One region of the Gelidimonas diazotrophica genome, then DNA from elsewhere that is predicted to be linked to it. Evidence: riboswitches for the same ligand, from Rfam matches in the RefSeq annotation. Region 1 holds a riboswitch; the other holds the start of a gene.
What was found. Region 1 has a riboswitch for cobalamin ahead of KGFNPO_RS06175 (CbtB domain-containing protein). Riboswitches for the same ligand answer to the same signal wherever they lie in the genome.

Region 2: another riboswitch for cobalamin. It lies ahead of bluB (5,6-dimethylbenzimidazole synthase); the one in region 1 lies ahead of KGFNPO_RS06175 (CbtB domain-containing protein).

Annotation. Positions count from the first base shown of each region.
Region 1 covers NZ_CM146349.1:1,323,743-1,329,687, forward strand. The annotation lists gene KGFNPO_RS06160 (cobaltochelatase subunit CobN) at 1-2,589, opposite strand, end outside; gene KGFNPO_RS06165 ((2Fe-2S) ferredoxin domain-containing protein) at 2,582-2,926, opposite strand; gene KGFNPO_RS06170 (CbtA family protein) at 3,103-3,888, opposite strand; gene KGFNPO_RS06175 (CbtB domain-containing protein) at 3,906-4,103, opposite strand; cobalamin riboswitch at 4,280-4,511, opposite strand; gene KGFNPO_RS06180 (TonB-dependent receptor plug domain-containing protein) at 4,714-5,945, opposite strand, start outside.
Region 2 covers NZ_CM146349.1:3,267,143-3,273,087, forward strand. The annotation lists gene KGFNPO_RS15195 (porin) at 1-369, opposite strand, end outside; gene KGFNPO_RS15200 (TonB-dependent receptor family protein) at 829-2,985, shown strand; gene bluB (5,6-dimethylbenzimidazole synthase) at 2,998-3,747, opposite strand; cobalamin riboswitch at 3,790-3,977, opposite strand; gene KGFNPO_RS15210 (TonB-dependent receptor) at 4,360-5,945, opposite strand, start outside.

The DNA.
Region 1 (5,945 bases):
ACGCAGTGCCGGTTGCAGCAGCGGCCGACTGACTGCGACGCTATCGGCATCCAGGCCGGCAAATATCTTGGTCAGCACTTCGTCAATGCGCGATGCAAGATAATCGTGCGCCTGCAATTCGATGAACAATTTGCGGCACAGCACATCGATTGCCTCCAGCGCATCGGCACGCGTGACGACAGGCCGTTCGGCCAGGTGACCCAGAGCGCTGACGACATTCAATCGACGTCCCTTGGAATCCAGCAGCATCTCGATTTGCAAGCCGAATAGCCGCGCCACTTCCGCCTGCAGGCCGGGAATATCCTGATTCGGCAGACGTGTCAGCGACACCAGCATGTCCACCAGTTGCTCGTCTTGCGGCGACTGCCCGAGGATATGCAGACCGTCGCGGATTTGTGCCATCCCCAACTCACACAGGTAACCGTCGAGGTCTTCAATCAGATGGGCGACATCGGCACCTTCCATATTTGTCAGCGCAGCCGGAAGTGCTTCGTCATGCTCATGTGGATGTTCGTGCCCATGTTCATGCTCATGATCGTGTTCGTGTTCGTGTTCGTGGTCATGATGCAGCAGTCTGGCCTGCAGATCCGCATCCAGATTAGTTTGCTTGACCAATTCCCATATCTGTTGCTGCAACAACGGCAGCTTGGCCGGATCAAGAACCTCGACTTGATAATACTCATCCACCAGTTGCGTCAACTGGGCCAGCGCGCCATAGGTGTCGGCGGTAGTCATCGGCGGCGTCAGGTGATCGACGATGACCGCATGGGCGCGGCGTTTGGCTTGCGCGCCTTCGCCCGGATCGTTGATGATGAAAGGATAAAACAGCGGAATATCCGCCAGCAGCGCATCCGGAAAACAATGCTCCGACAGGCCAACGCCCTTGCCGGGCAACCATTCGAGCGTGCCATGCTTGCCGACATGGACGATAGCATCGGCGCGCCACTCGTCGCGCAACCAGCGATATAGTGCGTAGTAATGGTGGGTCGGCGGCAAATCCGGCTGATGATAGATCGCGTCCGGGTCCATGCCGTAGCCGCGCGGCGGCTGCAGTGCCACGAAGGCATTGCCCAGTTCTATCCCCGCCAGCGCCAGATGATCATCATGCAGATAGGCAACACCCGGCGCTGCACCCCATTGCGCAGTCATTTTTTCCTGCATTTCGTGCGGCAAATCGGCAAACCAATCTGCGTATTGCGCTGATGACACGCGGCCAACTGCGTGCGTCAACTGCTCGCTGGTGAGATAGGTATTGTCGTAGGCGCAGCGATCAATCAGCGCGTGGATCAGTGCGGTGCCGCTCTCGGGCAACTGATCAATTTGGTAACCGGCGTCTTGCATTGCGCGCAGGATGTGCATCAGCGAGGCAGGCGAGTCGAGGCCAACCGCGTTACCGATTTGCGATGCCTTGCTATTGGAATTGGTGAAGATGAAAGCCACGCGCTTGTCCGCATTGGGCAAGCGTTTCAACTGTGCGAAGCGCGCCGCCAGCCCGGCTACACGCGCCACGCGATCTGGTACAGGTTCGTATTCGATCAGCTCTTTCGCATGGCCGGCAGCCCTGGCCTTGAACGACACCGGCACGCTGATAATGCGCCCGTCAAACTCCGGTAACACCACGTTCATCGCCGCATCGAGCGGGTTCAGACCACGCGCCGATTGCTGCCACTGATCTTGCGTCATGCCGCTGGTAATGGCTTGCAACACTGGCACATTCAACTGTTCCAGCGCGCTGACCGACCAGCCGGCCGGAGTTGGCCCGCCCGGCGTGATCTCGCCCATCGCAAACGAGGTGGTGTTGATCAGCACGTCGATATGCGAAACTGGCTGAGCGTTGATTGAACTCGTGAAATAAGCCAAGGCAGTCGGCAGCTGTGCGCCCCCATCGCTGCCGGCACGTAGCGATGAGGTGAATACTGGCAGCACATTCATGCCGTGCTTTTCCAGCGCATCGATTAACGCATCGACAAAGCGCGTATTGCCGCTGATCCAGTGCGCACGGTAGAAAATGATGCCGACGTTCGGCCGCTGCGATCCATGCACTAATTCGCGCTGCGCCAGCCAGTCATCGATGCCAGCACCCTGGGCTAAATCCGGATGGTAGATTCCATGCTCGGGCAAGGCAACCGCAGGCTCGTAAGCGAAGCCGCTCAGTAGAAAATGATCGGATACATAACGCAGGAACTGGCCCAGATTCACGCTGCCGCCAGCTTGGAAATACGCCAGCGCCTGCTGTAATACATCCGATGCAACAGTCGATACAGCCGCCAGCTCCAAGTCAGGTTCACCGGTGCCGCTGATTGCGATCAAATGCAGACCGCGATTCTGGACCTGTCGCAGCAGTTCGGCAAAACCTGGAACGCCGCCAAGACGCCCCAGTACCCGCAAGATAATGATTTGTGCGTCGGCGAGTTCATGCGTCAGCAGAGCCGCCATCTGCGTTTCGCTTTCCAATGCCTGTAAATTTACGCCGGCAACAGCGGGAAATTCTTGTGGCAGTTGCGCCAGCGCACTCTGCAGCACGGTCAGATCGTTCGGTGCATGCGTCAGCAATGCGATTTGGGCACGCGCCGCCATTGCTTCAGACATGTTGGTTTTCCTTTTCCAATGAGCAGGTATCGCCTTCAGCCAAACGATGAAAAATCAGATCGCTGACCTCGCGCCCACCTTCCAGATGCTCGACAACGATACGTTCCAGCGCTGCCTCGTTGGCGCATTGGTACCAAACGCCTTCCGGATACACGACGAGAATCGGCCCCTTATTCTGGCAGGCAACCATGCAGTGGGTTCTGGTACGTTTGATGCGCAGTTCCGGGTGGGCGTCAATCTTCTCCCCCATCAGTTCGAACATGGCTTGCGCCTGCACGCCATCTTCGGTGCAGCGCGGCCCGACGCACATGAATACATGTCTGGTGTGGGTTCTCATCAAATTTTCTACCGTCCGGGTTTGCAGCATGGAATTCGGTACCCGACTAATTTAAAAAAACAAGGAGTATGATAATTTTTAGTGCATTTACCGCATATATTTATTGCGGTAATGCAATATACTAATATCAGTATATATATCCGCTCATCCCCGTGAAAGTGGGGGTGAGCGGATTTTCAGGGGTTACTTCTTGCGTGCTGAATAGTTGCGAGCTTCTTATAAAACAAGCCCATCAAGCCACCCAGCGCCAGCCAGAACACGGCATTCGCAATCGTCGTGGCATGGATGAAAGCCTGCGCAAGTTCGGCGGGTGCTGCGCTTGCGTGAGTTTCCGGCTGTGGCGCACCAATCAGATGTGGAACAATCAGCAACAGTGCGCCGAACAGTTTGAGTTTCCAATTACGCGTAAAAATCAGCAACGATAATCCGCCCGCCGTCACAACCACAGTGGCGAGCCACCATAGTTGCCGATCTGCCAGCGGCGCTGCTGCGGTGCCGGGCACCTCCGGCGGCAAGCCCAAAGAAGGCGCAACGAAAAAAACCGCATAGCCAGCCAGACCCCACAACAAGCCGGAACGCCAGCCTCCGGCATCACCGCGCAAGCACAGGCCGCCGCCCAGCAACAGCCCGAAACCAACGGCCAGACTGATATTGGCCAGCGCAGTGAATATCGTCCGCTCCAAACCATCAGCCGGTTGCCATGCATCCGGCGCATGTTCGTGTTCGTGCGCTTGTTCAGGGGTATGGGTATGGGTATGCGTATTTTCAGCATGTGAAGGAGCAACAGCAGCATCGGATACTGCGGCCGCAGCCGCAGCTTCCTCATATACTTCGGCCTTCGATATGATCGGGCTAACCTGAATTTTCTGAACAACGGTCAATGTCAGACCCGCCAGCAGACCCGCCAATGCGGCAGCGGTAACGATGCGCTTGAATGCCGCCATGTTAATGATCCCCGACATTGGTATTGGCATATGCATCAGTGACAAGGAAAGCCGGCGGAATGACGGCCGTCATGCGCGGCATTATGCAAGGCTGAAGTCTCGGCGAAAGCCGCGCCATACAGCAGCACCAGTCCAAGGCTGCCGGCAAATAAAACGGGTATTACTTTGTCTTTCCAGACAGTTGAGCGGGACCGCGAGCCGACGTTATCGAGCAAACCAGGTATTGAAGACATGTGACACTCCATCTTAAGGAAAACACCCAAGCCATGACAATAATCAGCGCAGAGATAGATGACATCTCCATAGCCAATCAGCGCCATAAGCACATGAATGAGCCTGTATGTTAAGAAGGAAGTGATAGACGGAGGGCGCAAAAGGCCAGCCATCTGCATCGCCCTCCGCGATACAAACTCTACGATAGCTTCAGGCTGGTCTCCGGGCTTACGAGTGGAATTTCCTTGTTGGGTTTTCCTAGATTTGCGCCTTCCCATGCATTGCACAGTGGCTTACTGCAAATCTTTTTACTCGATTACCGTTGCGGGGGCAGCGTCGGATTTGTTCTTTGTTACAGAAAACTTACCGACTTCCCATTTCATTCTACAAACGACTGTTTGCGGAATACCTGAAGCAAAGAAAATTATTATATGCGCCGAAGTTGATACAGACAAGCCATTAAAACGCGCTGTTCAGTCAAAGCGGCATCGTTCATCAGGCTTGCAATTCGTGCATTTCCAACGGCAAACACAAACATCAAAATGGTTAAAAATCGTAGCGCGCAGAAAGCTTCAACTGGCGGCCGAACGACAGAATTAACCCGGTCAGTAGCAATATCCGTCTTACTTTTTACTTCATTGCATAACGTACGCCGACAAACAGGTTCGAGCCTGGTGTTGCATAATCTTTTGCTAACTCATAGCCCTTATTAAGCACATTATTCCAGCGGCCGAACAAAGACCAGTTGGGAGCAAAATCATAACTGGCGTAAAGGTTTAGCAGGCTGTAACCAGCCATCTTAACGTTTCCAAAATCAAGGCGATCACCGGAGAATACCGCTTCAGCACCGGCTTTGAGCGCACCGATACCATATTCGGCGGCCAAGCTACCGTGCCGTTTGGCTCGACGAAAAAGGAGGGTGTCGGTGGTCTCATCACGCGGGTTTTGCAGGTCTAGCGACCCGCGCAATGTGAAATTGCCCAGTCTGGTGCTTGCGCCCAGAGACAGACCTTCCAGCAGCGCCTGATCCACATTAAAGGCACAACCGAAAGGATGGGTCGCCTGCTGCACCGGACAAATATTGGTATTTACCAGCAAATCGGTAATCCGATTATGGTAATACACAGCACTCAACTGCGACTGTCCATCGTCGTAGTGGATACCGGCTTCAGCATTTTTGCCCTTTTCCGGTTTGTTAGTCGCGATCCCAAACTCTGGGAAAAACAATTCATTGAAAGTCGGCGCGCGGAAACTGGTGCCGACGCTGGCATTCACACGCAAGGCGCTGCTCAGGCGATAGCCATAGGCCAGGCTGCCGGTCGCATGCGAACCGAACACCGAATTATCGTCATTGCGCACGCTGACGCTGGCCAGATGCGCGCCGCGCTTGAGCTGGTAAGACGCGGCGAACGAATTGGTGGTGCGGTCGCCACTCAATGCTGCTGTACTGGCATCCACTTTTTCCTTGCGTTGTTCGACGAGCAGTTGCAGCAGATCGGTGCCCAAGGTCAGATCATTCTGCCAGCTGAGGTTGGTCTGTGTGGTGTCGAAAGTGGATTTCTCTTGCGGATTGAATGGGCCTATCGCGCTGAAGGAGTCCGATTTATCGGTCGATTGGGAGATCTGCACCCGGCTATTCCACCAAGGCAATAGCTGGTTTTTCGAATACAGTGCATAGCTTCCCAACTCGCTTACGCTACGATCATCGAATGCGCCAGAGCCATTGTCGAACTGCGCATCCAGTCTGCTTTGCAGGAAAGTCAGGCCGACCTCATACCCCTTGGCCAGATCCAGAGAAAACTGGCCGCTGGCGCTGTCTCTTTTATAGCCGTCCTTGTCCGGGTTGAAGGAAGAGTTACTCG
Region 2 (5,945 bases), 1.9 Mb from region 1:
AGCAAATGCCAAAATTGCAGGGCTGTACTGGTTGCCTAAAGTCACCGTGCCGAAGCTGGCGGACGAAATCCCGACGTTGGATTGGCGACGGAACAGGCGCGGGTCCGATACGCCGGTATCGGCATAGAAGTGACCTTCAAGATGAAAGCTTGCTTTCAAGCCATCGCCCAAATCTTCCGAACCGCGAAAGCCCCAGATGCTGGGTGAAATACCGCCATTCGCCAGGGAAGTCGAAGAAGCACCGGCTTGTGCATGATTTTGCGTCGATAAACCCAGATCCAGATTTCCATACACCGTAGTAGAAGTCTGTGCCGCAACAAAACCTGAAACCAATGCCAAGACGGCACCTGCTATTAATTTTCTTTTCATCGAATGCTCCAATATCGTTTGATTAAATCGCTACCGATTTTCCAGGCACCTGCCTATCACCTGAAATAGATGGAAATGGGTCAAGGTCTCCTCTAAATTTTCTTGGTATCGTTCAATGCATCAACTGTTTGATGCACGATGTCAAAGGCAAAAGGCATGCCTGATGGCAAAGAAATCGGTTTATGCCTGTGCGTCACGCAAGCAATCGCGGGCGATCGCAGATGCAAAACGATCGGGACTGTAGCGCCTGTATAAAATCGGATCACATGGAAAAAATTCTGCGCAATTTTCGATCGTTTCGAGTGCCGCTCAGATTGATTTAAAAATGGCATGAGCAGTCAACGAAACCATGGCAGGTATTTTGCTTATAGCTCTTTACGGTTTATTGCCATCCAGAAAATTACTTGATACATATCAGTTGGCAAAGAACCGCAATTCCAACAACGATAGAGACAAACCATGCCACCGCTTCGCCACTCCTTACGCCATCCTTTGCGCCTGACCCTGTTTGCGGCTATTGCCGCGGCCTTTGCGCCGCTTGCCAGCGCTGACGACAGCAGCGCCGAATACCCCGCAGCAGAAGTCAAGACGCTCGCGCCCATCGTGGTCACCGGCAGCCGGTTCGAACATTCCAGTTTCGATCTGCCAGCTTCAGTTGATGTGCTGAATCGAGAACAGATCACTGCAGGTCAGGCCCGGGTCAATGCGTCGGAAGCGCTGGCGGCGGCGCCCGGATTGGTGGTGCAGAACCGGCAGAATTACGCCCAGGATTTGCAGATATCGTCGCGCGGTTTCGGTGCGCGTTCCGCTTTTGGCGTGCGCGGCGTGCGCCTGCTCGCCGACGGCATTCCCGCCACCATGCCGGACGGCCAGGGTCAGGCCGCCACCTTCAACCTGGACATGGCCGAGCGCATCGAAGTATTGCGGGGCCCCTTTTCCGCCCTGTACGGCAACCATGCGGGCGGCGTAATCCAGCTTTTCACGCGCGACGGACAAGGCGCGCCATCAGTTGAAGCCAGTGTGCTGGGCGGCAGCAACGGCAGCTGGAAAACCGATCTCAGCGCCCAGGGCAAACCGGGCGCGGTCGGTTATGTGCTGGATGTATCACGCTTCAGCACCGATGGCGCACGCGACCATAGCGCCGCCACCCGCGACCAGGCGTTCGCCAAAATCACTACCCAGCCCGATGCCGACAGCCGCCTGATGCTGGTGGCCAACGGGCTGCGCCAGCACGACACGCAAGACCCGCTCGGCGTAAGCTGGGGCACCTTCCAGCGCGACCCACACGCCGGCGAGATCGACCCCACCGATACCCAGAACCCGCGACGCACCTTTGCCGAACGTTACAACACCCGCAAGAGCATCGACCATCAACAAGTAGGCGTCAGCTACCAGCGGCGCTTCGGCGCGGACAGCCTGCAGTTGACCGCCTATGCCGGCAACCGCAAAGTCACCCAGTACCAGTCTTTTTCCAAAGGCTTCCAGGCACCTGCCAGCCACTCCGGCGGCGTAGTCGATTTCGACCGCAGCTTCGGCGGCGTTGACCTGCATTGGACCAGCGTAAGCCAGCTCGGCAGCGGCAGCCTGACCAGCACCGTCGGCCTCGACTATGGCCGCTCCAGCGACGATCGCCAGGGTTTCGAGAATTTCATCGGCAACCAGTTTGGCGTCAAAGGCCGGCTGCGCCGCGACGAAACCGATACCGTCACCAGCCTCGATCCGTATCTGCAAACCGAATGGCAGAGCGGCGATTGGGTGCTCACTGCCGGCCTGCGCCACAGCAGAATGCGCATCGCGGTGGACGACCGCTTTATCAGCAATGGCAACGATAGCGGCAGCATAAATTACCGCCGCACCACGCCGGTACTCGGCCTGCTGTACAAGGTCACGCCGGCGCTGAATTTGTATGCCAGTGCGGCGAAAGGATTCGAGACGCCGACGCTCAACGAGCTGTTCTATTCCGGCAGCGGGGATGGCTTCAACTTCAACCTAAAACCGGCGCATAGCACCCATATTGAAGTAGGCGCCAAGGCATTGCTGGGCAGCGCTACGCGGGTCAATCTCGCGCTATTCCAGGTGCGCACCGACGATGAACTGGTGGTGGACGCTGCCAGCGGCGGACGCACCAGTTACAAGAACGCCGGCGCAACCCTGCGCCAGGGACTCGAATTGTCGCTCGACACTAGCTGGAAACACGGCTTTTCGGGCCGTCTCGCGTTGACCGGCCTGCACGCCGTCTACGACCAGAGTTTCAATAACGTGCCGGCCGGCAAAAAAATACCGGGCGTGCCAAAAGCCACCTTGTACGGCGAACTGGCATGGAAAGATACGCCTTCCGGCCTGAGCGCCGCAATCGAAGCGATAGCCAACAGCAAGGTCTACGTCGAAGACAGCAACACCGAAACCCCCGCCCCCGGCTATGCGGTCGCCAACCTGCGGCTCGGTGCCGAGCAGCAGGTCGGCGTCTGGCGACTGCAGCAATTTGTGCGGATCAACAACCTGCTGGACCGCAATTACATCGGCTCGGTAATCGTTGGCGACAACAGCAAGCGTTTTTACGAGCCGGCGCCAGGGCGCAACTGGATGCTGGGAGCCAGCGCGCAATACGTGTTTTAGAGCCGGTCTGGCTTAGCGGCCGGCTTCCTGTGCGGCGGCCTGGTCGCGTTGCAAGTGCCCGATCAGGGCTTGCTGGTCATCACGATTGCCCCACTGGTTGAAATACACCAGTTCTTCGATTGGCAGTCGGGGTAGCCATCCAGCACTTTCCAGTTCCGGTTTGGCATAGAAATGGCTGACGTAGCCGACGCACAGATAAGCGATGGGGGTGATGCGCTTCGGAATTCCCAGCGCTTGCTGCAGTGCGGCCTGGTGGAAAATGCTGACCCAGCCCACACCCAGACCCTCGGCCCGAGCGGCCAGCCACAGGTTTTGTACCGCACATACGCTGCTGTACAAGTCCATGGTCTTCATTTGGGTACGTCCGACTACCACTGGACCGGTGCGCTCGCGGTCGCAAGTGATGCAAATGCCGACGGGCGACTCCAGAATCCCTTCCAGTTTCAAGGTCCGATAGACGTTGCGTTTGTCTTCTTCGAACATTTCTGCTGCTTCGGCATGGGCTATGGCAAAGGCATCGTGCACCCGGCGCTTGACCTGGTCCGACTGGACTACCAGAAAATTCCAAGGCTGCATGAAGCCGACCGATGGCGCGTAGTGGGCGGCGGTCAGGACGCGACTCAGTACCGCATCGGGAACCGGCGTCGGCAAAAACTGGCCGCGCACATCGCGGCGGGAAAAAATGGCGTGATAGACCGCGTCACGTGCTGCGTCTGTAAAGGCGTGTGTATCCTGGATGGCTTGCGCCGACATTGTTTTCATGACATTCCCCTAGCGTGAAAAAAAATGCGCTGCCTGGCCGTGCAGCTTGATAATTTTCAGGCCGGTCTTCTGACTCGGATTCATCTGAACCAGGCGCCTTCCCGGCATACGCCAGTGGCATCTCGCCTGGGTCATCCTCCTTACAGCGTTGGGCACGTGGCGGAATCACACCGCCTTCCCGATTCTCCCCTCGCCTTGCAGCGACGGGCACCTGAAGCCGCCATCTTCGAGGTGAAGCAAGGATTGTGTCAAGCCAACGCGTTAATTCTTCTTAACAGCAGTTAGTAGGGCGGGTGCAACCCGCGCTGCTAATCTCTATAGCGTCACGGTGTGGGTTGCACCCGCCCTACCTGGCTTAGAAAACTTCTTGCGGCTATAAATATACTGGATAACGTATATTTTATTACCGCATACAAATAATGCGGAAAAGCACATTTTTATATGCATACTCCCGCATAAATGATAAATCAAACAAGCAGGTCGGCGCTGACTTTTTTTCTGCGTTTCTGTCATTTTCCGTACAAGACGGCTTATTTCAAATCCGCCTGTTCGCTATCGCTGCTTGGCTCTCCGGAGCACAAGAAACCTTATCTTGCGCCCCGTCGCCCAGTCTTAGAACTTGACGTTCAGAGCCGTGTAGATCGAGCGCCCCATGCCTGGAACCGGCACTCCATATGTCATTGGCCTTTGGCCGACATACGCGCCGCCCAACGGTGATGCGTAGAGTTTGTTCAACGCGTTATCCACACCAATATCGAGGCGGACTTGCTTCCATTCATAGCTAGTGCGCAGATTCAACAGGCTGTAGCCGGCGGTCTTGAGCTCGTTCCTGAGTTGCGATACGTTGGTCTTGCCATCGACAAACTGGCCTTCGATGGTGTTGGTCCAGTTGCCAACACGTTGCACCACAGCCAATTTCGCATTCAGCGGCATGATGTTGTAGAGATTGTCGCCGGTCGTATTGTTTTTGCCGTTGACATAGTTCAACATGCCCGTCGCAGTGAAGCTGCCGTAATTACTATTCTTAGCCAAAGGAATGTAACCGGACACATCGACGCCATACAGGCGAGCAGTTTGGTTGGCGAAGCTGAGGTTTACAAAGCCGTCGGTCCGGCTGGGGCAAGTTTTGCCAACGGTAGCGCAGGATGCGGCATCGATGTAATTCTCGACGTGCGTGTAGTAAGGCGTAACGTTCAGCGCCCATTTTTCCTGAGCCGCATCGTGCCAACTGGCGGTGGCGCTGATGGTGTTGGCTACTTCCGGTTTCAGAGCGAGGTTGCCGACATAACCATTGGCATCGCCAAACCAGTTGACCATGTTCATGACCATTTGGTTGTTGGTCGACCAGGCAAAGCGCTCATACAGATTCGGCGAGCGGCTCTTGCGGGCAAAACCGGCTTCGAAGGTGCTGCCGGCATCCGGCGTGTAGCGGGCCAGCGCGGTCAAATCGATGTTGTTGTCGGTCTTCTTGCGATCAGCTGCATTGAATGCCGCGTAAGTAGAGGGTGGATATATGGTCGTGTTGTAACCCTGGACGCTGCCGGTGTTCATCGTCATGGTGCTGCTGCGTATGCCCAATTGGGACTGCCACCGGGGACTCCAGCGGGCTTCCCATTCGCCGAACAGATCGAAACGGTCGCGCTGGCCATCGTTGATATTCCAGAACTTCCCGCCTTTCATCCCTTGCATTGGGCCGCTGACAAGCGGAGAAATCGGGTCCCACCAGTCGTTCAGGCGATAGCGCTGATATTCACTGCCTACCCTGAGCGTGTCGCGCTCGGATAGAACTATGTCGGCTTTGAGCAAGGCGCCGGTGGTTTTCCCCTCGGTATCCATAGGCATACCGGCCAGGTTCATGGTCTGTAGCTTATCTTCGAGAAAATTCATCTTGTGCCGCGTATTTTCGTTGTATACGCGCGCTTCCAGAGTGCCCCACTGGTATTGGCCGGCATAGCGAAGATTGATCTGTTCGCTGTCATTGCCGGTCATGTCCATGCGCTGATTCGGGAAGCCCTGATAAGGAATGTGCTGCAGCCCCAGCTTCAACTCAAGCATATGGTTTTCGTGGCGCAAAGCGACTGCGATTGCCTGATTTTCCGATTTATAGCTTGAGGAACCTACTTCATCACCCGCTAAAAAAGAACGGGTGCCAGCAGACTGCGCAGCTGCCTTGAAGTCCTTTGCAGCCGTATAGTTGC